Regions from separate parts of the Pseudomonas sp. KH_050 genome, predicted to be linked through region 3. Evidence: predicted binding sites of a transcription regulator. Region 3 holds the regulator's gene; each other region holds the start of a gene.
What was found. The regulator FliA, encoded in region 3, starts transcription of late flagellar genes. The targets are predictions, from matches to a motif close to CTAAAGTTTNNNNNNNNNNNGCCGNTAA.

Region 1: the regulator FliA is predicted to act here: its motif matches at 2,791-2,818, upstream of AC3IUA_RS06175 (flagellar protein MotY).
Region 2: the regulator FliA is predicted to act here: its motif matches at 2,645-2,672, upstream of AC3IUA_RS16380 (methyl-accepting chemotaxis protein).
Region 4: the regulator FliA is predicted to act here: its motif matches at 2,622-2,649, upstream of motA (flagellar motor stator protein MotA).

Annotation. Positions count from the first base shown of each region.
Region 1 covers NZ_CM174478.1:1,342,059-1,347,436, reverse strand. The annotation lists gene AC3IUA_RS06185 (hypothetical protein) at 1-292, shown strand, start outside; gene AC3IUA_RS06180 (argininosuccinate synthase) at 457-1,674, opposite strand; gene AC3IUA_RS06175 (flagellar protein MotY) at 1,803-2,711, opposite strand; gene pyrC (dihydroorotase) at 2,884-3,930, shown strand; gene rnt (ribonuclease T) at 3,927-4,604, shown strand; gene AC3IUA_RS06160 (peroxiredoxin) at 4,680-5,282, opposite strand.
Region 2 covers NZ_CM174478.1:3,578,182-3,583,559, forward strand. The annotation lists gene AC3IUA_RS16360 (LysR substrate-binding domain-containing protein) at 1-899, shown strand, start outside; gene AC3IUA_RS16365 (MmcQ/YjbR family DNA-binding protein) at 896-1,255, shown strand; gene AC3IUA_RS16370 (DUF1294 domain-containing protein) at 1,252-1,677, opposite strand; gene AC3IUA_RS16375 (undecaprenyl-diphosphate phosphatase) at 1,677-2,507, opposite strand; gene AC3IUA_RS16380 (methyl-accepting chemotaxis protein) at 2,799-4,433, shown strand; gene betA (choline dehydrogenase) at 4,719-5,378, opposite strand, start outside.
Region 3 covers NZ_CM174478.1:4,637,225-4,642,602, reverse strand. The annotation lists gene flhF (flagellar biosynthesis GTPase FlhF) at 1-567, shown strand, start outside; gene fleN (flagellar synthesis regulator FleN) at 686-1,516, shown strand; gene fliA (RNA polymerase sigma factor FliA) at 1,513-2,253, shown strand; gene AC3IUA_RS21080 (chemotaxis response regulator CheY) at 2,421-2,792, shown strand; gene AC3IUA_RS21075 (protein phosphatase CheZ) at 2,816-3,604, shown strand; gene AC3IUA_RS21070 (chemotaxis protein CheA) at 3,630-5,378, shown strand, end outside.
Region 4 covers NZ_CM174478.1:6,196,553-6,201,930, forward strand. The annotation lists gene AC3IUA_RS28540 (caspase family protein) at 1-110, shown strand, start outside; gene AC3IUA_RS28545 (toll/interleukin-1 receptor domain-containing protein) at 110-601, shown strand; gene motB (flagellar motor protein MotB) at 660-1,700, opposite strand; gene motA (flagellar motor stator protein MotA) at 1,704-2,555, opposite strand; gene AC3IUA_RS28560 (HDOD domain-containing protein) at 2,719-4,305, shown strand; gene rhdA (thiosulfate sulfurtransferase) at 4,348-5,163, shown strand; gene asd (archaetidylserine decarboxylase) at 5,183-5,378, shown strand, end outside.

The DNA.
Region 1 (5,378 bases), 3.3 Mb from region 3:
AACCGTACAGGACAGCGTTCAGCTACAGCATAGACTGCACCACCTGCACATCATCGACACTCGACGAATCGAGACAAAAAGAGGCTTGGAGATTTTAGTTAACGAAATAGATGAAACACTCGACAACCAGCCTGACACACATGACCTTATTGTTTTTCTTGCCAACCAGAAATCGGTAAAACTTATAAACCAAAACGAACTTGACCAACTGAGCAATGGTAAATTAAAGCGACATTATTACATCATTTACAACCTGAGTACGCTGACCCTGACACTGCCAACCACTGCATAGCTGATACCTACGAAACAACAAACCTGTGTGAGCAGCGTCAGAAAAATCAACACGTATGTCGATCAAACATTCACACCGAATACGACAATGAGCACTCGATACTTCAAACAAAAAAAATGGCCCTGCTTTTATGCAGGGCCATTTCTTGAGTCGCATTCAATCAATCAGAACAGTTTCCGACCTTTGTTTGCGGCAATACGCATGCGTAACGCATTGAGCTTGATGAAGCCAGCCGCATCCGCCTGATTATAAGCGCCGCCATCTTCTTCAAACGTCGCAATGTTTGCATCGAACAATGACTCATCGGACTTGCGGCCGGTGACAATGACATTGCCTTTGTACAGTTTCAGACGAACCACGCCGTTCACGTGCGCCTGAGAAGCGTCGATCATCTGCTGCAACATCAGACGCTCAGGGCTCCACCAGTAACCGGTGTAGATCAGGCTGGCGTATTTAGGCATCAGCTCGTCTTTGAGGTGAGCCACTTCGCGGTCCAGGGTGATCGACTCGATTGCCCGGTGAGCACGCAGCATGATGGTGCCGCCTGGGGTTTCGTAGCAGCCGCGAGACTTCATGCCGACGTAACGGTTCTCAACGATATCCAGACGACCGATGCCGTTTTCGCCACCAATGCGGTTCAGCGTCGCCAGCACTGTGGCTGGAGTCATCTCAACGCCGTCCAGCGCAACGATATCGCCATTGCGATAGGTCAGTTCCAGATAAGTTGCAACGTTTGGCGCGTCTTCCGGCGACTTGGTCCAACGCCACATGTCCTCTTCGTGCTCGGTCCAGGTGTCTTCCAGCACGCCGCCTTCATAGGAGATGTGCAGCAGGTTGGCATCCATCGAGTACGGGGACTTCTTCTTGCCGTGGCGCTCGATCGGAATATTGTGCTTTTCAGCGTAATCCATCAGCTTTTCACGGGAGAGCAGGTCCCATTCGCGCCACGGAGCGATCACTTTCACCCCTGGCTTCAATGCATAAGCGCCCAGCTCGAAACGGACCTGGTCGTTGCCTTTGCCGGTTGCACCATGGGAAATGGCATCGGCGCCGGTTTCGTTGGCGATTTCGATCAAACGCTTGGCGATCAACGGGCGAGCGATGGAGGTACCCAGCAGGTACTCACCTTCGTAAACGGTGTTGGCGCGGAACATCGGGAAAACGAAGTCGCGTACGAATTCTTCACGCAAATCGTCTATGTAGATTTCTTTGACGCCCATGGCTTGTGCCTTGGCGCGTGCAGGTTCGACTTCTTCGCCCTGACCCAGGTCAGCGGTGAAGGTCACCACTTCACAGTTATAAGTATCCTGCAGCCACTTGAGGATCACCGAAGTGTCCAGGCCGCCGGAATATGCCAAAACGACCTTGTTTACGTCCGCCATGCCATCACTCCACGGGGTTTTCGGAAAGCCGCCAAGTCTACCGTTCAAACAGTATAATTTACAGAGGCGCGACAGCTTATGACGACGAAGCGACAGATTATGTCGAGTGCGCGACCACTACAGCCGTTTCAGGAAGTCGCCGCGCTATTGCTCGCCGAACTGACCTGCGGCGCCGGCTTTTCGCTGGGCGCCACACGCTCCAGATGAACATTGACCCGGCGGTTCTTCGCCCTGTTGGAGGAATTGATATTGGGCGCCAATGGGTAGCGCTCGCCATGGAAACGCAAGGTGATCTGCGCTTCGGGGACGCCGTTGGCTTTGAAGAATTCCATGACTGCCAAGGCCCTGCGTCGCGACAGATCGCGATTGGTCAGGCGGTTACCGCTGTTGTCCGAGTGGCCGTCGAGCTGAATATGATTGACCGTCGGATCAGCCTTGAGGAACTCCAGCACGCTCTGCAACCTGGCCTTGGCCTGCGCATCCAGTTCGATACCTCCGCCAGGAAACCCCACCCGGGCTTGTTTCACTTGCTCGAAGTTCATCGGCAACAGCTTGGCGGTGCAGGCTTGATAGTCGCCATAGGCCTTGCTGAATCTGACCGGTAACAAACGGACCTCAGAGACACCGCCATCACGGGAATAATGGCGTATCAACGGGCTTCGACCGTCCAGCAAACCACTGAACAGTCGGCCGGCCTGAGCCTGGGAACTGTTGAACAGTACATCGCCGCTGCCGGCTTGCACCGCCCCCAGATTGATGTCCCCCCGCCCCGGCTGCCAAGGCGCAGCCGCCGCCAACAGGGTGGCCGAACCGCCGCCGAGTGAGTTGTTATAAGCCTTCAAGCGAAAAGTCGCCTGCTCACCGGCGCGCCGCACGAACTCCCCCGAACCGAAATCGGTGATGGGCTGGATCAGACGGCACTCGAATTTGTCACCTTCGACCGTCCACTCGATGCTCTCCAGACGTGTCTGGTAAGTCAGAGCCATCGCGGGCAGGCAGGCAAACACACTGAGCAAGGCTAAATAACGCTGGCGCACGGGGGGCTCCACTGGCTTCTACACAAAAGACCGACACACATGTTTGCGGCATGACACTTGTTTATCGAATACCCAAGGGATATCGGCTGCTTGCTGCAAAACTTGATAGCGAGTGCCTGAGAGAGTCTTTTCCGGTAGCATTCGCCTCAGTTTGACCCGCCTGGAATTCCCTATGTCCGACCGCCTGACCCTGCTGCGTCCCGACGACTGGCATATACATCTTCGCGATGGTGCCGTGCTACCCAATACTGTTGCGGATGTTGCGCGCACCTTTGGCCGCGCCATCATCATGCCCAACCTGGTACCACCGGTGCGCAATGCCGCTGAAGCCGACGCCTACCGTCAGCGTATCCTCGCTGCACGTCCGGCCGGCAGCCATTTCGAACCGCTGATGGTGCTGTACCTGACCGATCGCACTACCGCTGCAGAGATTCGCGAGGCCAAGGCCAGTGGATTCGTGCATGCCGCCAAGCTCTATCCGGCCGGAGCCACCACCAACTCGGACTCCGGTGTCACCAGCATCGACAAGATCTTCCCGGCACTTGCGGCCATGGCCGAAGTCGGCTTGCCCTTGCTGATTCACGGGGAAGTCACCCGTGGCGATGTCGATGTCTTCGACCGTGAAAAGCTGTTCATCGACGAACACCTGCGTCGGGTGGTGGAACACTTCCCGGCACTCAAGGTGGTGTTCGAACACATCACCACCCGTGAAGCGGTGCAGTTCGTCAATGAGGCCCCGGCCAACGTTGGCGCGACCATCACTGCGCACCACCTGCTGTACAATCGCAACCACATGCTGGTTGGCGGGATTCGTCCGCACTTCTATTGCTTGCCGATTCTCAAACGCAATATTCACCAGGAAGCACTGCTCGACGCCGCCACCAGCGGCAGCGAGAAGTTTTTCCTTGGCACCGATTCGGCCCCGCACGCCCAACACGCCAAAGAAGCGGCCTGTGGCTGTGCGGGTTGCTACACCGCTTATGCGGCGATCGAGATGTATGCCGAAGCCTTCGAACAGCGCAATGCGCTGGATAAACTCGAAGGCTTTGCCAGCCTGCATGGCCCGCGCTTCTATGGCCTGCCGGTAAACACCGATCGCATTACCCTGGTTCGCGAAGAGTGGACCGCCCCTACCAGCCTGCCCTTCGGCGAGCTGTCTGTAATCCCGCTGCGCGCCGGTGAAAAACTGCGCTGGCGTCTGCTGGAGAAACACTCGTGAGTGAAGACCATTTCGACGACGAACAAGACGGCCAAAACGGTGGTGGCGGTTCGCGCCATCCGATGGCAGCCCGGTTTCGTGGTTACCTGCCGGTAGTCGTCGATGTTGAAACCGGTGGTTTCAACTGTGCCACCGATGCCTTGCTGGAAATTGCCGCCGTCACCATCGGCATGGACGAAAAAGGCTTTGTGTACCCTGAACACACCTATTTTTTCCGGGTCGAGCCTTTCGAAGGCGCGAACATCGAAGCGGCAGCCCTGGAGTTCACCGGGATCAAGCTCGATCATCCGCTGCGCATGGCAGTCAGCGAAGAGACGGCCCTGACCGATATCTTCCGCGGTGTACGCAAGGCTCTGAAAGCCAACGGCTGCAAACGGGCGATTCTGGTGGGGCATAACAGCAGCTTCGACCTGGGCTTCCTCAACGCCGCTGTCGCGCGCCTGGACATGAAGCGCAATCCGTTTCACCCGTTCTCGAGCTTCGACACCGCTACCCTGGCTGGCCTGGCTTACGGTCAAACCGTGCTGGCCAAGGCCTGCCAGACGGCCGATATCGATTTTGACGGCCGTGAGGCCCACTCGGCGCGCTACGACACCGAGAAGACTGCCGAGCTGTTCTGCGGCATCGTCAATCGCTGGAAACAAATGGGTGGCTGGGAAGATTTCCACGACTGATCAGGTCACCTGAAGCAATCGCGCCCATAAAAAAACCGGCCTCAACGGCCGGTTTTTTTATGCCTGACGCGTGGCTTACAGCTTGCCAGCGTTTTCAGTCAGGTAAGCTGCGACGCCTTCGGTCGAAGCAGTCATGCCTTTGTCGCCTTTTTTCCAGTTTGCAGGGCAAACTTCGCCGTGCTCTTCGTGGAATTGCAGAGCGTCGACCAGACGGACCAGCTCTTCCATGTTACGGCCCAGCGGCAGGTCGTTGACGATCTGCGAGCGGACAACGCCTTTGTCGTCGATCAGGAACGCGCCACGGAATGCCACGCCGCCTTCGGACTCAATGTCATAGGCCTTGACGATTTCGTGCTTGATGTCGGCAGCCATGGTGTATTGAACCTGGCCGATGCCGCCATTGTTCACTGGAGTGTTGCGCCATGCGTTGTGGGTGAAGTGCGAGTCGATCGACACCGCGACCACTTCAACGTTGCGTGCCTTGAAGTCAGCCATGCGATTGTCCAGAGCGATCAGCTCGGACGGGCAAACGAAGGTGAAGTCCAGTGGGTAGAAGAACACCAGGCCGTATTTGCCTTTGATGGCCGAGGACAGGGTGTAGCTGTCTACGATCTCGCCATTGCCGAGTACGGCCGATACGGTGAAGTCTGGGGCTTGTTTGCCTACGAGTACGCTCATTGAATATCTCCAGGGGTAATAACGTGAAGAACAGGGTTCGCACCAGCCTGCCACCCTCAGGCGACAGCCCTGTGACACGAACCCGCTTCGCAAGGA
Region 2 (5,378 bases), 1.1 Mb from region 3:
TCAATGATCTCTACTATTTCGCCAAGGTCGTCGAAGCCGGTGGTTTCGCGGCCGCCGGGCGCCTGTTGGGCATTCCAAAGTCGCGTCTGTCGCGACGAATCGCCGAGCTCGAAGAGCGGCTTGACGCGCGCCTGCTGCAGCGAACCACCCGGCAATTGAAGCTGACCGCGGTCGGTGAACGTTATCTGCGGCACTGCCAGGCGATGTTGCTGGAGGCGGAAATGGCCGATGAAGCAGTCGCCAGCATGTCCAGTGAGCCCCGTGGGCGACTGCGCGTATCTTGCCCGGTGGGTCTGGCCCATGGGTTGCTGGCGTCGGTCATCAGCTCCTTTCTGGAGAAATTCCCCCAAGTGCAACTTGAAGTGCTGCTGCTCAATCGACGAGTCGACCTGGTGACCGAAGGAGTCGACGTCGCCTTGAGAGTGCGCGAACGCGGTGATGAAGACCCGCTGCTGGTCACCCGGCGCCTGCGTCAGGCCCAGACGGTGATGCTGGCCAGCCCGGCGTTCCTGCGCGAACGTGAAATCAGCAGCCCCGAGGATTTGAAAAATGTCCCGGTGCTGGGGGCCCTGGAGGCTGATCGCATGGTGCATTTGCGCATGCTCGATGAACACGGAACAGTCTCTGACCTGGCCCTTGAAGCGCGCCTGGGGATTGATGACTTCAATGTGCGCAAAACCTGCGCCCTGGCCGGTCTGGGTTTTACTATCCTGCCGATGCTGTATTGCGAGGAGGAACTGGAAAACGGCCAACTGGTCCAGCTATTGCCCCAGTGGTCGCTGCCGGGCGGCTGGCTGCAAGCGGTCTACCCTCATCGACGCGGGGTGCTGCCGGCGGTGCGCGCCTGGATTGATCATTTGAGTGAATCGTTCAAAAGCTGCGGAGATCGACTGCTATGAAAGCCAGGCGCATGACGGAAGAGGACGTGGCGAATTTCTGCCTGGCGCTGCCCGGCGCCAGGGAAGACTATAAATGGGGCGGTGTACGAGTGTTCTCGATAGCCGGGAACAAGATGTTCGCCCTGCAGAACCTGCGCGGCGCGTCGCTGGCATTCAAGGTCGACAAGGAACTGTTTCTCGGCCATGTCGACCGCCCGGGCATTCGCCCCGCGCCCTACCTGGCCAGGGCGCAGTGGATCATCATGGAACCGCCCTACCCGCTGGCTACCGAAGAGCTACAAGGCTTGCTGCAACGTTCCCACCAATTGGTGGTCAGCAAGTTGCCCAAGCGCGTGCAGGTCGGGTTGCTGCTCTAGAACAAGGAAAACAGCGTGGCGCCGAGGAACAGCTGATCGATCCAGAATACCTGGTGCAACAGCACGATCACCCAGAACACCAGTTGATAGGACAGCTTGCGGGTTTTGTGGCGAAACAGTTGCTGGGCCAACAACGCGCCCGGCCAGCCGCCGACCAGCTCCACGGCATGCAAAATGTTTTCCGGCGTGCGCCAACTGTCGGCGCGGGCCTTGCGCTTGTCATGCCAGTACAGGAAGAACGCCAGCAGGCTGACGATCCCGTAGGCGGCCAAGGGAATACTGGAAATCCCCCGCAGCCACAACATGGCCGAGCCGAAACCCGGCACGGCGCACAGCGCCAGAAAAACCAGGCCCTTGAATCGCGGGTGCGCAATGGCAGCCCCGGGCTGTTGCCCGGAGTTGCCGCGTGGCCGAGGCTCGATCACAGTTTGGCCGCCGCCCAGTCGACCCAGCCGAACTGCCAGGTCGCCAGGATCAGCAGGCCGAAGGCAATCCGGTACCAGGCAAATACCGCGTAGCTGTGACTGGCGATGAACCGCAGCAGCCCCCTGACCGAAAGCATCGCGAAGATGAACGCGGTGACAAAACCAATGGCGAAGACCGGAAAGTCATCCGGCTTGAACAGATCGCGGTATTTATAGCCGGAGTACACCGCCGCACCGACCATGGTCGGCATTGCCAGGAAAAACGAAAACTCCGTGGCGGTTTTACGCGAAAGACCGAACAGCAAGCCGCCAATGATGGTCGAACCGGAACGCGAAGTACCGGGGATCATCGCCAGACATTGGGCACAACCGACTTTCAGTGCATCTTTCCAGGTCATTTCGTCAACGCTGTGGGCATGCACTTCGTGTTTGCGACGCTCGGCCCAGAGCATGATTATCCCACCCACCACCAGCGCGCTCGCGACGGTAATCGGGTTGAACAGGTACTCATGAATCAGGTCGGCGAAAATCACCCCCAACACCACGGCTGGCAGAAACGCGATCAGCAGATTGACAGTGAAGCGCTGGGCATTGGGCTGTGTCGGCAGGCCGACGACCACATCGAAGATTTTCCGGCGAAACTCCCAGACCACCGCCAGAATCGCCCCGAGCTGGATAATGATGTTGAACGCCATGGCCCGCTCGCCACCAAAATTCAGCAAGTCCGCGACGATGATCTGGTGTCCGGTACTGGAAATCGGCAGAAACTCGGTCAGTCCCTCTACAACCCCTAAAACAAATGCCTGAACGGCAGTCCAAAGATCCATCAATCCCCCATGAAGCGATGCCTCCAGGCATGCCTCGTTAATATTTTCCATCGCCTTGACCGCGATAGCGTAGTCGAGTTTCAGCGCGCTCAGGATTAACCAAAAACCGTAAAAAACCCGTGAAAAATCAAGCCGGGCTCAGGTTTTTCCGCGCGCGGCCGAAATCCTATCAGACATCCTCGATTAACGCTGTCGCGTTAACAGGCTTGGGTCGGATGGGCTCACAGAACAAAACGTGTTTCGATGCTGGCAGATATTTAATACAAGAAAAAGAATCTGGAGTAACCGGTTATGAATAGCTTGCGCAGTGTATCGATCAGCCGTCGGCTGTGGCTCATCCTGATAGTGGCTGTGCTGATGCTGATGACCTTGGGCCTGTTGATGCTCAAGCAGATTCACGATGACCTCTACCTGGCCAAGGCCGAGAAAACCCAGCATGTGGTGCAGACCGCCAATGGGGTGCTGGAGTATTACCACGGCCTCGAAACCGCTGGCACCTTGAGCCGTGACGCCGCCCAGAAACAGGCATTGAGTGTGGTCCGCGGCCTGCGTTATGACCAGAAAGAGTACTTCTGGATCAACGATCTGAAGCCCGTGATGATCATGCACCCGACCAACCCGAAACTTGATGGTCAGGACCTCTCCACCATCAAGGATCCCGACGGTTTTGCGCTATTCAACGAGATGGTGGCCATCGCCAGGTCCAAGGGCGCCGGGATGGTCGACTACCGCTGGGCAAAACCGGGTGCCACTGCCCCGGTGCAAAAAACCTCCTACGTAAAACTGTTCGAACCCTGGGGCTGGGTCATCGGTTCCGGCGTGTACATCGATGACATGCAGGCCGAGTTCTACGGTCAAGTGTGGGAAGCCTCTGTCGTCGGGCTGGCAATTGCGCTAATCATGGCGTTGCTGGTGACGTTGATCGCCCGCAGTATCGTACGACCTTTGCAAGAGGCAGTGCAGGCCATGGCCAATATCGCCAGCGGCGAAAGCGACCTGACCCGCAGTCTCGATACCCACGGGCAGGACGAAGTCACCCAATTGGCCCACCATTTCAATAGCTTCACTGCCAAGTTGCGCGAGGTCATCTGCCAGTTGCAGATCTCCGCCAGCGCCTTGGGCCAGTCTTCGGCCGATCTGGGCAGCAACGCGGCCCAGGCTCAGGAGCGCAGCCAGCAACAATCCCAACAAATGGAACTGGTGGCCACGGCCATCAACGAAGTGACCTACGGGGTGCAGGATGTAGCGAAAAACGCCGAGCATGCGGCCAGTGAAATGCGCGACGCCGAAGCCCAGGCTCGCCAGGGCCAAGTGAATATCGATGGCAGCCTGCAACAGATCGATCAGCTGTCGAGCACCATTGATCAAGCTGTCGAGGTGATCCGCACGCTGGCGACCGAAAGCACCCAGATCGGCAGCGTCCTGGAGGTGATCCGCTCGATCGCCGAGCAAACCAACCTGCTGGCGCTCAATGCCGCGATTGAAGCCGCCCGCGCCGGTGAACAAGGTCGCGGGTTTGCGGTGGTCGCCGATGAAGTCCGGCTGCTGGCCCAGCGCACGCAGAAATCCACGGCCGAGATCCAGTCGATGATCGAGCGCCTGCAGTCCCATTCCGAGGCCGCGGTCAAAGTCATCAGCGACAGCAGTCGCGCCTCGCAACTGACCATCGAACAGGCCGGCCTGGCAGGGGCCAGCCTGAGTGCCATCGGCCAGGCGTTGCGTAATCTCAACGGGCTGAATGCCTCGATCGCCAGTGCAACGCTGCAACAGGCGCATGTGGTCGAAGACATCAACCAGAATGTCACCCAGGCTGCGGGGCTTTCCCAGAGCACTGCCCTGGCCGCCGAGCAGTCCAGCGTCGCCAGCCTGCATCTGAAACAACTGAGTGAGCAGTTGAACCGCTTGCTCAAACAGTTCCGGGTGTAATCCGGCTGAACAAAGAGCGAGTTTGCCCCAATGCAAGTCAGTTAACAGAAATATATAGTCGGACGATCAACTGTGGCGAGGGGGCTTGCCCCCGCTGGGGCGCGCAGCGGCCCTAAAACCTGCGAACCAGTTCTGCCTGGCACACCGCATGTGCAGGCTTTACGACTGCTTCGCCCGAGCGCGGACCGGCCGGCGGGGGCAAGCCCCCTCGCCACAGGTTTGCATTTCGGCGCTTTTTATCTTAACTGCTTGGCCTTAGGGCAAGTTCGCTCCTGCCCCCTCCCATCAGCAGCGGACCTTACGCACCGGCGCCGAGGTCCGTTGGCGTGTTTCCCACGCCTGGGCCAGACCGACCAGCGCATCGGATGCCGGCAGCATCGTGCGCCCGCGCACCAGATCGGCGGCGCGCTCGGCGAGCATGATGGTCGGGGCGTTGAGATTGCCGTTCGGCTCGCTGGGAAATACCGACGAGTCGATCACCCGCAAGCCGTCGATCCCGCGCACGCGCAATTGCGAGTCAACCACTGCCATGTCGTCCTCGCCCATGCGGCAAGAGCCACAGGGATGGTAGGTGCTCTCCAGGTTGTCGCGCACGAAGGCATCTATCTCTTCGTCAGTGTTCACCAGTGGTCCGGGCGCGATCTCGGTGTCACGGAAGCGATCCATCGCCGGCTGGCCGATGATTTCCCGGGTCAGGCGCACGCAACGGCGGAAGCCCTCGCGGTCCTCTTCCCGTTGCAGGTAGTTGAAGAGGATTTCCGGGTGTTCGTAGGGATCCGCCGAGCGAATCCGCACATGGCCCCGGCTCTTGGGTTTGTTCGGCCCGGTCAGCACCATGAAGCCGTGCCCCTTGATCGGTTTATTGCCGTCGTAGCGCATGGCTGCGGGCAGAAAGTGGAACTGGATGTCGGGCCAGCGCAACCCCTGTTCGGAGCGAATGAAGCC
Region 3 (5,378 bases):
ATCGCGCTGGTGAGCATGGACAGCTACCGGATTGGTGCCCAGGAACAACTCAAGACCCTGGGCCGTATCCTCAATGTTCCAGTGGTCCACCTTGACCCGGGTCAGTCCCTGGCCCAGGCCCTCGATCCGCTGCTGCGCAAGCGTGTGGTGTTGATCGATACCGCCGGCCTTCAGGCCAGCGACCCGGCGTTGCGCATGCAACTGGAAAGCCTGGCCGGGCGCGGGATCAAGTCAAAAAATTATCTGGTACTGGCAACCACCAGCCAGAAACAGGTTCTAACCGCTGCTTATCACAGTTACAAACGTTGCGGGCTGGCCGGCTGCATCCTGACTAAACTGGATGAAACCGCGAGTCTGGGCGACGTGTTGAGCCTGGCGATCAGTCACCAGTTACCGGTTGCCTATCTGGCCGATGGGCCACGGATCCCGGATGATCTGCATTTGCCACGACGCCATCAATTGGTCAGTCGCGCGGTGAGTGTGCAGATGCAGGAAGAACCCAGCGAAGAAGCCATGGCTGATATGTTCGCTGATCTCTATCACAGCCCGACCAAGCGGGTCGGCTGAGGTAATCATGAATAGATTGCAGTGTACCTACATCGATGGTCTGCCATGCATTGTTCCAGTGGGAACGCGCAGCCAGTTATGTGGCCTCCGTCTAAGCAAGACAAGGTAAAGAAAGAACATGGGCAGCATGCATCCCGTACAGGTTATCGCGGTGACCGGCGGCAAAGGTGGCGTCGGGAAGACTAACGTGTCAGTGAACTTGTCCCTGGCTCTAGCGGAGCTCGGCCGGCGCGTCATGCTGCTGGACGCCGATCTGGGGCTGGCGAACGTCGACGTTTTGTTGGGGCTGACACCCAAACGTACTCTGGCCGATGTGGTCGAGGGGCGCTGTGAGCTGCGCGATGTGCTGCTGCAGGGCCCCGGCGGAATCCGCATCGTCCCGGCGGCCTCCGGCACGCAGAGCATGGTGCACCTGAGCCCGGCGCAGCATGCCGGGCTGATCCAGGCGTTCAGTGATATCGGCGACAACCTCGACGTGCTGGTGATCGACACCGCCGCCGGGATTGGTGAGTCGGTGGTGAGTTTCGTGCGCGCGGCCCAGGAAGTATTGCTGGTGGTCTGCGACGAACCGACGTCGATCACCGACGCTTACGCACTGATCAAATTGCTCAATCGCGATTACGGCATGAACCGCTTCCGGGTGCTCGCCAACATGGCGCAGAGCCCCCAGGAAGGGCGCAACCTGTTCGCCAAGTTGACCAAGGTCACTGATCGCTTTCTCGACGTGGCCTTACAATACGTCGGTGCGGTGCCTTACGACGAGTGTGTGCGCAAGGCGGTGCAAAAGCAGCGTGCAGTCTATGAGGCGTTCCCGCGTTCCAAGTGCTCGCTGGCATTCAAGGCCATCGCGCAGAAGGTCGATACCTGGCCGTTGCCGGCCAATCCGCGCGGGCACCTGGAATTCTTCGTCGAGCGGCTGGTGCATCAAACGGCAGGACCGGTGCTATGACAGCCAGCGGCTACAACCTTTACAAATCCTCGGCGCGTGACAGTCAGTGCGAACTGATCGAGCGTCATGCGCCATTGGTCAAGCGGATTGCCTACCACTTGCTGGCGCGTCTGCCGGCCAGTGTGCAGGTCGAGGATCTGATCCAGGCCGGGATGATCGGCCTGCTCGAGGTCTCGACCAAATACGACGCCAGCAAGGGTGCGAGTTTCGAAACCTATGCCGGTATCCGTATTCGTGGGGCGATGCTCGATGAGGTGCGTAAAGGTGACTGGGCGCCGCGTTCGGTTCACCGCAATACCCGGATGGTCAGTGATGCCATTCGCTCAATTGAAGCTAAAACCGGTCGTGACGCTAAAGATCACGAAGTTGCGGCCGAACTCCAATTGAGTCTCGACGATTATTACGGGATTTTGAACGACACCTTGGGCAGCCGGCTGTTCAGTTTCGACGATCTGTTGCAGGACGGCGAGCATGAAGGGCTGCACGAGGATGGCGCGAGTGCTCATCTCGAGCCGTCGCGTGACCTGGAAGATGAGCGTTTCCAGGCTGCGTTGGCGGACGCGATTGCCAATTTGCCGGAGCGTGAGCGACTGGTCTTGGCGCTGTACTACGACGAAGAGCTGAACCTCAAGGAAATCGGTGAGGTCCTGGGGGTCAGCGAATCGCGGGTCAGCCAGTTACACAGCCAGTGCGCGGCCCGCTTGCGGGGGCGTTTGGGGGAGTGGCGAGCGCGCTGACAGGCAGTGTGGGGACACTGCGAACGAGGCTGGTACGGCGTTTTTGCGCACCGGTCACGGCCTGTTGTGCTCCATGCAGCCGCTGAGTGTTACGCCGAAATGATTGAGTGGCGTGTCCAGGTGCTGGGCGCGTTTAAGACTGCTTGGAGGTCGAATTGGACAAGAACATGAAAATCCTCATCGTTGATGACTTCTCAACGATGCGGCGGATCATTAAAAACCTGTTGCGTGACCTTGGGTTCACCAACACGGTCGAGGCGGATGACGGTACTACCGCGATTCCGGTCCTCAACAGCGGGAGCATCGACTTTCTGGTAACGGACTGGAACATGCCGGGCATGACCGGTATCGACCTGCTGCGCCACGTGCGTGCCGATGAAAAACTCAAGCACCTGCCGGTGTTGATGGTCACGGCCGAAGCCAAGCGTGAGCAAATCATCGAGGCCGCTCAGGCCGGAGTGAATGGCTACGTGGTCAAACCCTTCACGGCCCAGGCGTTAAAAGAAAAGATTGAAAAAATCTTCGAACGCATCGGTTGACCGAAATTGTCACGGGGGGAGCTATGGAGCATTACGAAACATCACAGGGCGATTTTGAATCGACCCTGAAAAAACACGCCCGCGAACTGGTCGACAGCCTTGAGAAAGGTCAGTTCGGCGACGCTGTGCAACTGATCCATGAGCTCAACCAGACCCGTGATCGTGGCCTGTACCAGGAAGTCGGCAAGCTCACTCGCGAACTGCATAGTGCGATCGTCAATTTTCAGATTGACCCGAACATGCCGCAAGCCAAGGAAGTGTCACAGATCACGGATGCCACTGAGCGCCTGTCCTATGTGGTCAGGCTGACCGAGGCTGCGGCCAACCGCACCATGGATCTGGTCGAGAACAGCACGCCGCTGGTCAACGGCCTGAGCAATGACGCCCAGGCCTTGAGTGCCGACTGGGGACGTTTCATGCGCCGCGAAATCGGTGCCGAAGAGTTCCGCGAGCTGGCCCGGCGGGTTGACGGTTTCCTCACGCGCAGCGAGCAACAGAATCGTATCGTCTCGGGCAATCTCAACGACATCCTGCTGGCGCAGGATTACCAGGACCTTACCGGTCAGGTGATCAAGCGCGTGACCCAGTTGGTCACGGAAGTCGAAAGCAATCTGCTCAAACTGGTGCTGATGGCCAGTCAGGTCGACCGTTTTGCCGGCATTGAACATGACCGTGAATCGATCCTTGCGCAAAAAGATCCAGAAAAACATCTGTCTCAGGGTGAAGGTCCGCAGATTCATGCCGATAAACGAGAAGACGTTGTGTCCGGTCAGGACGATGTCGACGATTTGCTTTCCAGCCTTGGATTTTAGGCCGACCTAGTAGGAGCACCCATTAATGAGCTTCGGCGCCGATGAAGAGATCCTTCAGGATTTCCTGGTTGAGGCCGGCGAGATTCTTGAGCAACTGTCCGAACAGCTGGTCGAGCTTGAAAGCCGACCCGATGATGCGGATTTGCTCAATGCAATCTTTCGCGGTTTTCACACTGTAAAAGGGGGCGCCGGCTTCCTCCAGCTCCATGAACTGGTGGAGTGCTGTCACATCGCCGAGAACGTCTTCGACATCCTGCGCAAGGGTGAGCGACGGGTCGACTCGGAATTGATGGACGTGGTTCTGGAAGCGCTGGATGCGGTGAACGGCATGTTCACCGAAGTCCGCGAGCGCACTGCGGTCACCGCCGCAACGCCGGAGTTGTTGGCGGCTTTGGCGCGTCTGGCCGAGCCTGCTACAGCCGAGACTGCAGCGGCGGTTGAAGTCAGTGCCGAACCCGTTGCCGAGAGCGATTCGGGCGACGTCACTGATAACGAATTCGAACTGCTGCTCGACTCGCTCAATGCGGTGAAGGCCCAGGCCGAGGCACCCGCGGCGGCGCCGGTAGCGTCGGGCAGCGATGAAATCACCGATGCCGAGTTCGAGTCGTTGCTCGATCAGCTGCACGGCAAGGGGCAGTTCGCGGTCGACGCACTCGCCGCACCGGCCGAGCCTGCAGCGCCAGTAGCCCCAGCGGCCAGCAACGAAATTACCGACGACGAATTCGAAGCGCTGCTCGACCAGTTGCACGGCAAAGGCAACTTCGCAGTCGAGGCCCTGGAATCGGCCATCGCTGCGGTACCGGCTCCGGCCGCGCCAAGCGCTGTAGCGGCGGGCAGTGATCTGATTTCCGATCATGAGTTCGAAGCGCTGCTCGACGAACTGCACGGCAAAGGCAAGTTCACTGAAGCAGGCGCTAGCGCTGCAGTAGCCGCGCCGGTCGTCAAACCGCCGGCCAAGCCTGTCGCCAAAGCCTCTGAACCCAAGGTTGAAGCACCGAAGCCTGCCGCAGTGGCCGCTCCTGCTCCTGCTCCTGCCCGTGCCCCGGCTTCGCCACCGGCGGATAAACCGGCCAGCGAAGCCGAAACCACTGTGCGGGTTGATACCGCGCGGCTGGACGAGATCATGAACATGGTCGGCGAACTGGTGCTGGTGCGTAACCGCTTGGTGCGCCTGGGTCTCAACAGTGGCGACGAGGCCATGTCCAAAGCGGTGTCGAACCTCGACGTGGTGACGGCCGATCTGCAGACCGCGGTGATGAAGACCCGCATGCAGCCGATCAAGAAAGTCTTCGGGCGCTTCCCGCGACTGGTCCGCGATTTGGCGCGTCAGTTGAAAAAAGAGATCAACCTGGAACTTGTCGGCGAAGAAACCGACCTCGACAAGAACCTCGTCGAGGCCTTGGCCGATCCGCTGGTCCACTTGGTGCGCAACGCGGTCGACCACGGTATCGAATCGCCGGAAGAACGCGAAGCCTCGGGCAAGTCCCGCGGCGGCAAAGTTATTCTGGCGGCGGAGCAGGAAGGCGACCACATCCTGCTGTCGATTTCCGATGACGGCAAGGGCATGGACCCGAATGTCCTGCGTTCCATCGCGGTGAAACGCGGGGTGATGGACAAGGATGCTGCCGATCGACTGAGCGACTCCGAGTGCTACAACCTGATTTTTGCGCCGGGTTTCTCGACCAAGACCGAGATTTCCGATGTGTCCGGGCGTGGTGTGGGCATGGACGTGGTGAAAACCAAGATTTCCCAGCTCAACGGCTCTATCAACATC
Region 4 (5,378 bases), 1.6 Mb from region 3:
AACCGGTAGACGCCGAACACATGTATTACGCCGCCATGAACTCCACCGGCTGCCGCCTGACGGCGCTCGGTGCCTATTACCGCGAACTCGCGATCAAGGGACATTTCTAATGCCAGTCTTCATTAGCTACCGCCATACCGACCGCCCCCAGGCAATGACGATCGACGCCCGGTTGAGGCTCGCCAACATCAGCACCTACCTGGATGTGCTGGATAGCGAGTCCCTGACCACCGACGATATAACGGGCGTCATTACTCGCAACATAACCGAGTGCACCCACCTGATCGCGGTCGTCTCGCAACAAACGGCATTGTCGTGGTGGGTACCTTTTGAAATCGGTGAAGCGACCATCAGCGATCGCCGAATCTGTACATTCAAGACTGGCGACAGCGAACTGCCGCTGTACCTCGACAAGTGGCCAAAAATGACCAGGAACGCGGATATCGAGATGTTTATCGAGGCCTACAAACTTGAAATGACCAGCCAACGCTCGATGTCGCTCGAATCAATGACGGGTAACGAGTCGCTGCGCAGCACGAACAGGAAAAACGCCGAACATTTCCACGCCGAGCTCAAAAACAAAATCCGCCGTGGCTTTTAGCCACTGAGATTACTCCGCGAAAACAACCAGGCCGCGATGATCGCGGCCTGGTTGTTTGTCAGGGTTTTGGGCTGTCCGGCACTTTTCCGGGCTCATCCATCTTCAACACACCATCCTCGAAAATGTTCAGCCGCTGCCGTACCTCATGGGCCGGCAGTGGCTCCTGGTCCGCCGGCAAGGCATTCGGGTCGATTGCGGCACCCGGCACCTCACCTGGCGCGCTCTGGCCAGGCGCCGGGGGTTGCGGGGTGTTTTGCTCGCCTTCGATGGCCCGCTGGGCTTTTTTGGTCAAGACCACAATGTCGATCCGGCGGTTGACCGGGTTGAACGGGTCAGCGCGGTCGAACAACGCCGAAGAGGCGTAACCGATCACCCGCGCCACCTGCGTATCCGGATAACCACCGGCAACCAGCGCACGGCGGGCGGCATTCGCGCGGCTGGCCGAAAGCTCCCAGTTACCGAAGCCGCCGGTGCCCGAGTAGGGTTTGGCATCGGTATGACCGCTGACGCTGATCTTGTTCGGCACCGCTTTAATGGTGTCCGCCATCGCCAGCAGGATGTCTTCGAAATAAGGCTTGAGGCGCGCACTGCCAGAATCGAACATCGGCCGGTTCTCGGCATCCATGATCTGGATCCGCAAACCATCCTGAGTGATCTCGAACAGGATCTGGTCCTTGAATTTCTGCAGCTGCGGGTTCTCATTGACCTTGTTCTGCAACTCTTGCAGCAACAGCTCCAGGCGTTCTTTCTCAACCTGTTCGGCCATGCCCTCGACTTGCTCGGCGTCGACGGTGATCTTGTCAGGTTGCGGCTGGGACTTGAGCTCGGGATTGATGGTGGTCTCCGGCGCCAGTTCTGGCGAACCGCCCAAGTCGATAATGTAGGGCGTGCCGCTCTCGGTAAAACCGATCGGATCCTTGAAGTAACCGGCAATGGCGATCTTCTGTTCCGGGGTTGCCGTGGACAACAGCCACAGCACCAGGAAGAACGCCATCATCGCCGTCGCGAAGTCGGCGAAGGCGATTTTCCAGGAGCCCCCGTGATGTCCGCCAGCAAAGCGCTTGACGCGCTTGATGATAATCGGCTGATTATTTTCCATGACTCAGCGACCGCGAACCGCTTGTTCCAGCTCAGCGAAGCTAGGACGGTGCGACGGATACAGAACCTTGCGGCCGAACTCCACCGCCAGCGACGGCGGCATGCCGGAGGCCGATGCCACCAACGAGGCCTTGATGGCCTCATAGACGTTCAGTTCTACTTTGGCATCGTGAGCCAGGGCGTGGGCCAGCGGGCCAAAGAAGCCGTAGGCCGCGAGAATACCGAAGAATGTACCGACCAGCGCCGCACCTACGTGCAGGCCGATGGACTTCTGGTCACCGTCACCGAGAGAGGCCATCGTCACCACGATACCCAATACCGCAGCGACGATACCGAAGCCCGGCATGGCGTCGGCGATACCATTGACCGCATGGGAAGGATGCTCAAGGTCTTCCTTCATGCTGAACAGTTCCATGTCGAACAGACCTTCCAGCTCATGAGGAGCCATGTTGCCGGAGGACATGATGCGCAGGTAGTCGCAGATGTAGGCGGTCATGCGCTCATCTTTGAGCACGGCCGGGTACTTGGCAAAAATCGGGCTGGCGGCGGCGTCTTCGATATCGCCTTCAATCGCCATCATGCCTTCGCGACGGCTCTTGTTGAGGATCTCGTAGATCAGGCCAAGCACCTCCAGATAGAAGGTGTGGGTGAAGCGCGAACTGAACATCCCCAGGGATTTCTTGATCACATGCTTTGTCATGTGGCCGGGGTTGGCCTGGAGAAATGCACCGAAGGCCGCTCCGCCGATGATCAAGACCTCGAAAGGCTGAATCAAGGCGGCAATTTTGCCGTGGGAGAGCACGTATCCGCCGAGCACACTCGCGAACACGACGATGATGCCGATAATTTTAGCCATAGGTAGAAAGTACTTACTGAGTCGGGTTCAAGGTCATATTCGGAAGTTAAAAAACTCTTCTTCTACTTATCGGCAAAACTGCGCCAGACTATAGGCCGTTAAGGCGAAAAGCCAGCTTGCCCCTTTTGGGCGTGTTAATTGTGAATGATGATCGCGCCCAACTATGGCTAATGAAACGACAGTCCCAACTGCCAGACCCGACACCCTCGAAGGCTGGATAAAGCTCCTCGACGACGTGGTTTTGCCGGTGCCGCAAGTCAGTCATGACCGCGTGTGCAAAGCCATCGCCAATAGCCGCAGCTCGATGCGCGATATCGCCGAGTTGATGCAAGACAGCCCCGCGCTGGCCCTCAGCGTGATTCGCGAAGCCAACCTGCACACTCACGGCAGCATGGCCGAGCCGGCCGAGAACCTTGAGATCGCCATCAATCGCCTCGGTCTGAAGCGCACTGAAGAATTACTCGCGCGCCTGCCGGCGTTGGCCGAGGGCGCAATCCCGGTCGCATTGCGCCAGTTACAATTGATTAGCCAGCACGCGACGCAGCAGGCCAACGGTCTGTTCGCCGGCCGTCTGGCGCGACTCTGGCAGGACATCCACTGGGGCAGCTTGCTGTTCCTTTCGCCGCTCTGGCCGCTGGCGCTGACCCATCCACAACTGCTCGAACAGTGGGAGCTGCGGGTGGTTCACAAGAGCGAATCGGCAAGCAAGGTTGAACAGGAACTGTTCGGCGTTCGCCTGCTGGACCTCTGCCAGACGCTGGCCGAACGCTGGCATTTGCCGATCTGGATACTGCAGGGTTACCGCCTGCTGCTCCGCGAGCAACACCTACTGGTCAAGGTCCTGCGCATTGCCCGTGATAGCGATCACCCGTTGCGCCAGCAGCAGCGGCTGGATGACGATCCGGTCTTGCGCCGCTGGCTGAGCCAGCAGCAGCGGCTGGATGACGATCCGGTCTTGCGCCGCTGGCTGAGCCAGCCGGCCAATAGCGTACTGCTGGCCAACAGTCTGGCGCTGTCGGCGCAACATGTCTGGGACAGCCCGCACAGCCTGCGCTGGCAGCTTCTGACCAGCCTGTACCTGCAGATGCCGATGGATGAATTGCAACAGCAATTGCACCAGCAAGCGGTCCAAAGTGCCCGCCAGCATACGATGCCCGACCTCTGGCACCCGGCCCAGGCATTACTCTGGCCGTGGCCCACCAGCCGCAAAAATAGCGCCCTGCTGCCTGCGGCACCGCCTTCGGCGGAAGATCTGGTGGTCTGGCGCAAACACTGCGCCGAGTTGCTGGCAGAGCCGAGCCGCTTCACCAATGCGCTGCACCTGACCACCTCTGCCCGCGACGCGCTGGTGGCCTGCGGGATGCGGCGGGTGATGCTGTTGATGGCCGACCGCAGCCAAAGCAGTCTGCGCGTCCATCAGATCGCCGGCCTCTCCAGCGATGCGGCCATGCTGAATCTGCAGGTCAGCCAGAGCAGCGTGCTGCAACGCCTGCTGGCACAGCCGGCACAAATTCGCCTGACACCCGCCAACAACGCCCGACTTTCGGCGCTGCTGCCCGAAAGCCTGCGCAGCCGGTTCGGCGGTGAGCATCTATTGGTACGCTCACTGAGTAATAACGGCCGGGTGGTGATGCTGGTGCTGGCCGATCAGGGCGGTGGTCCGTTCTCGGAAATCACCGTGCAGGCCTTTGGTAAAACTGCGCAGTGCATCGAAAAAGCCCTGCACAGCTTTACCAACCGCGGTAACTGACGCTGCGCTACAATCCTTCCCTTTGTGCTCTGGAGACCTCACATGTCTGACTTCTCTGGCTTGGCGCTGGTGATCGAACCCAGCGACCTGCTCGCTCGTCTCGACGCCCGCGAACTGATCCTGGTCGACCTGACCAGCAGCGCCCGCTACGCCGCGGGACACATCCCCGGCGCACATTTCGTCGACCCCAAACGCACTCAGCAAGGCCTGCCACCTGCGCCGGGCCTGCTGCCGACACATGCCGCTCTTGAAGCGTTGTTCGGCGAACTGGGGCATAACCCCGATGCGGTCTACGTGGTCTATGACGACGAAGGCGGCGGTTGGGCCGGGCGCTTTATCTGGCTGCTGGATGTCATCGGCCACAGCAACTACCACTATGTCGACGGCGGCCTGTCGGCCTGGCTGGCAGAAGGCTTGCCAATGTCGATCCAGGTCCCGGCAGTGGTCGGCGGCCCGGTCGCCTTGACTCTGCACGACGAACCCACCGCGACCCGCGAGTACCTGCAAAGCCGTTTGGGCGCCGCCGACCTGGCGATCTGGGATGCGCGCGGGCCGCTGGAGTATTCCGGCGAGAAAGTGCTCGCGGCCAAAGCCGGGCATATCCCCGGCGCGGTCAATTTCGAGTGGACGGCGGGCATGGATACGGCGCGCAACCTGCGCATCCGCTCCGACATGCCGCAGATCCTCGAGAAACTCGGCATCACTAAAGACAAAGAAGTCATCACCCACTGCCAGACTCACCACCGCTCTGGCTTCACCTATCTGGTGGCCAAGGCGCTCGGTTATCCGCGAGTCAAAGGTTACGCCGGCTCCTGGGGCGAATGGGGCAACCACCCCGACACGCCTGTAGAGATTTAAGGTTTTTTAAGGACAGTTAATGAAAAAGCGTTTGTTTATCCTCAGCCAGTACCTGCTGCCCCATCACCTGTTGTCGCGCCTGGCCGGCTGCATTGCCGAATGCCGCGTGCGCTGGTTCAAGAATGCCTTCACCGCCTGGTTCGCCAAGCGTTATCAGGTGGACATGTCGCAAGCCCTGGTCGAAGACCTGACCGCTTATGAGCACTTCAACGCTT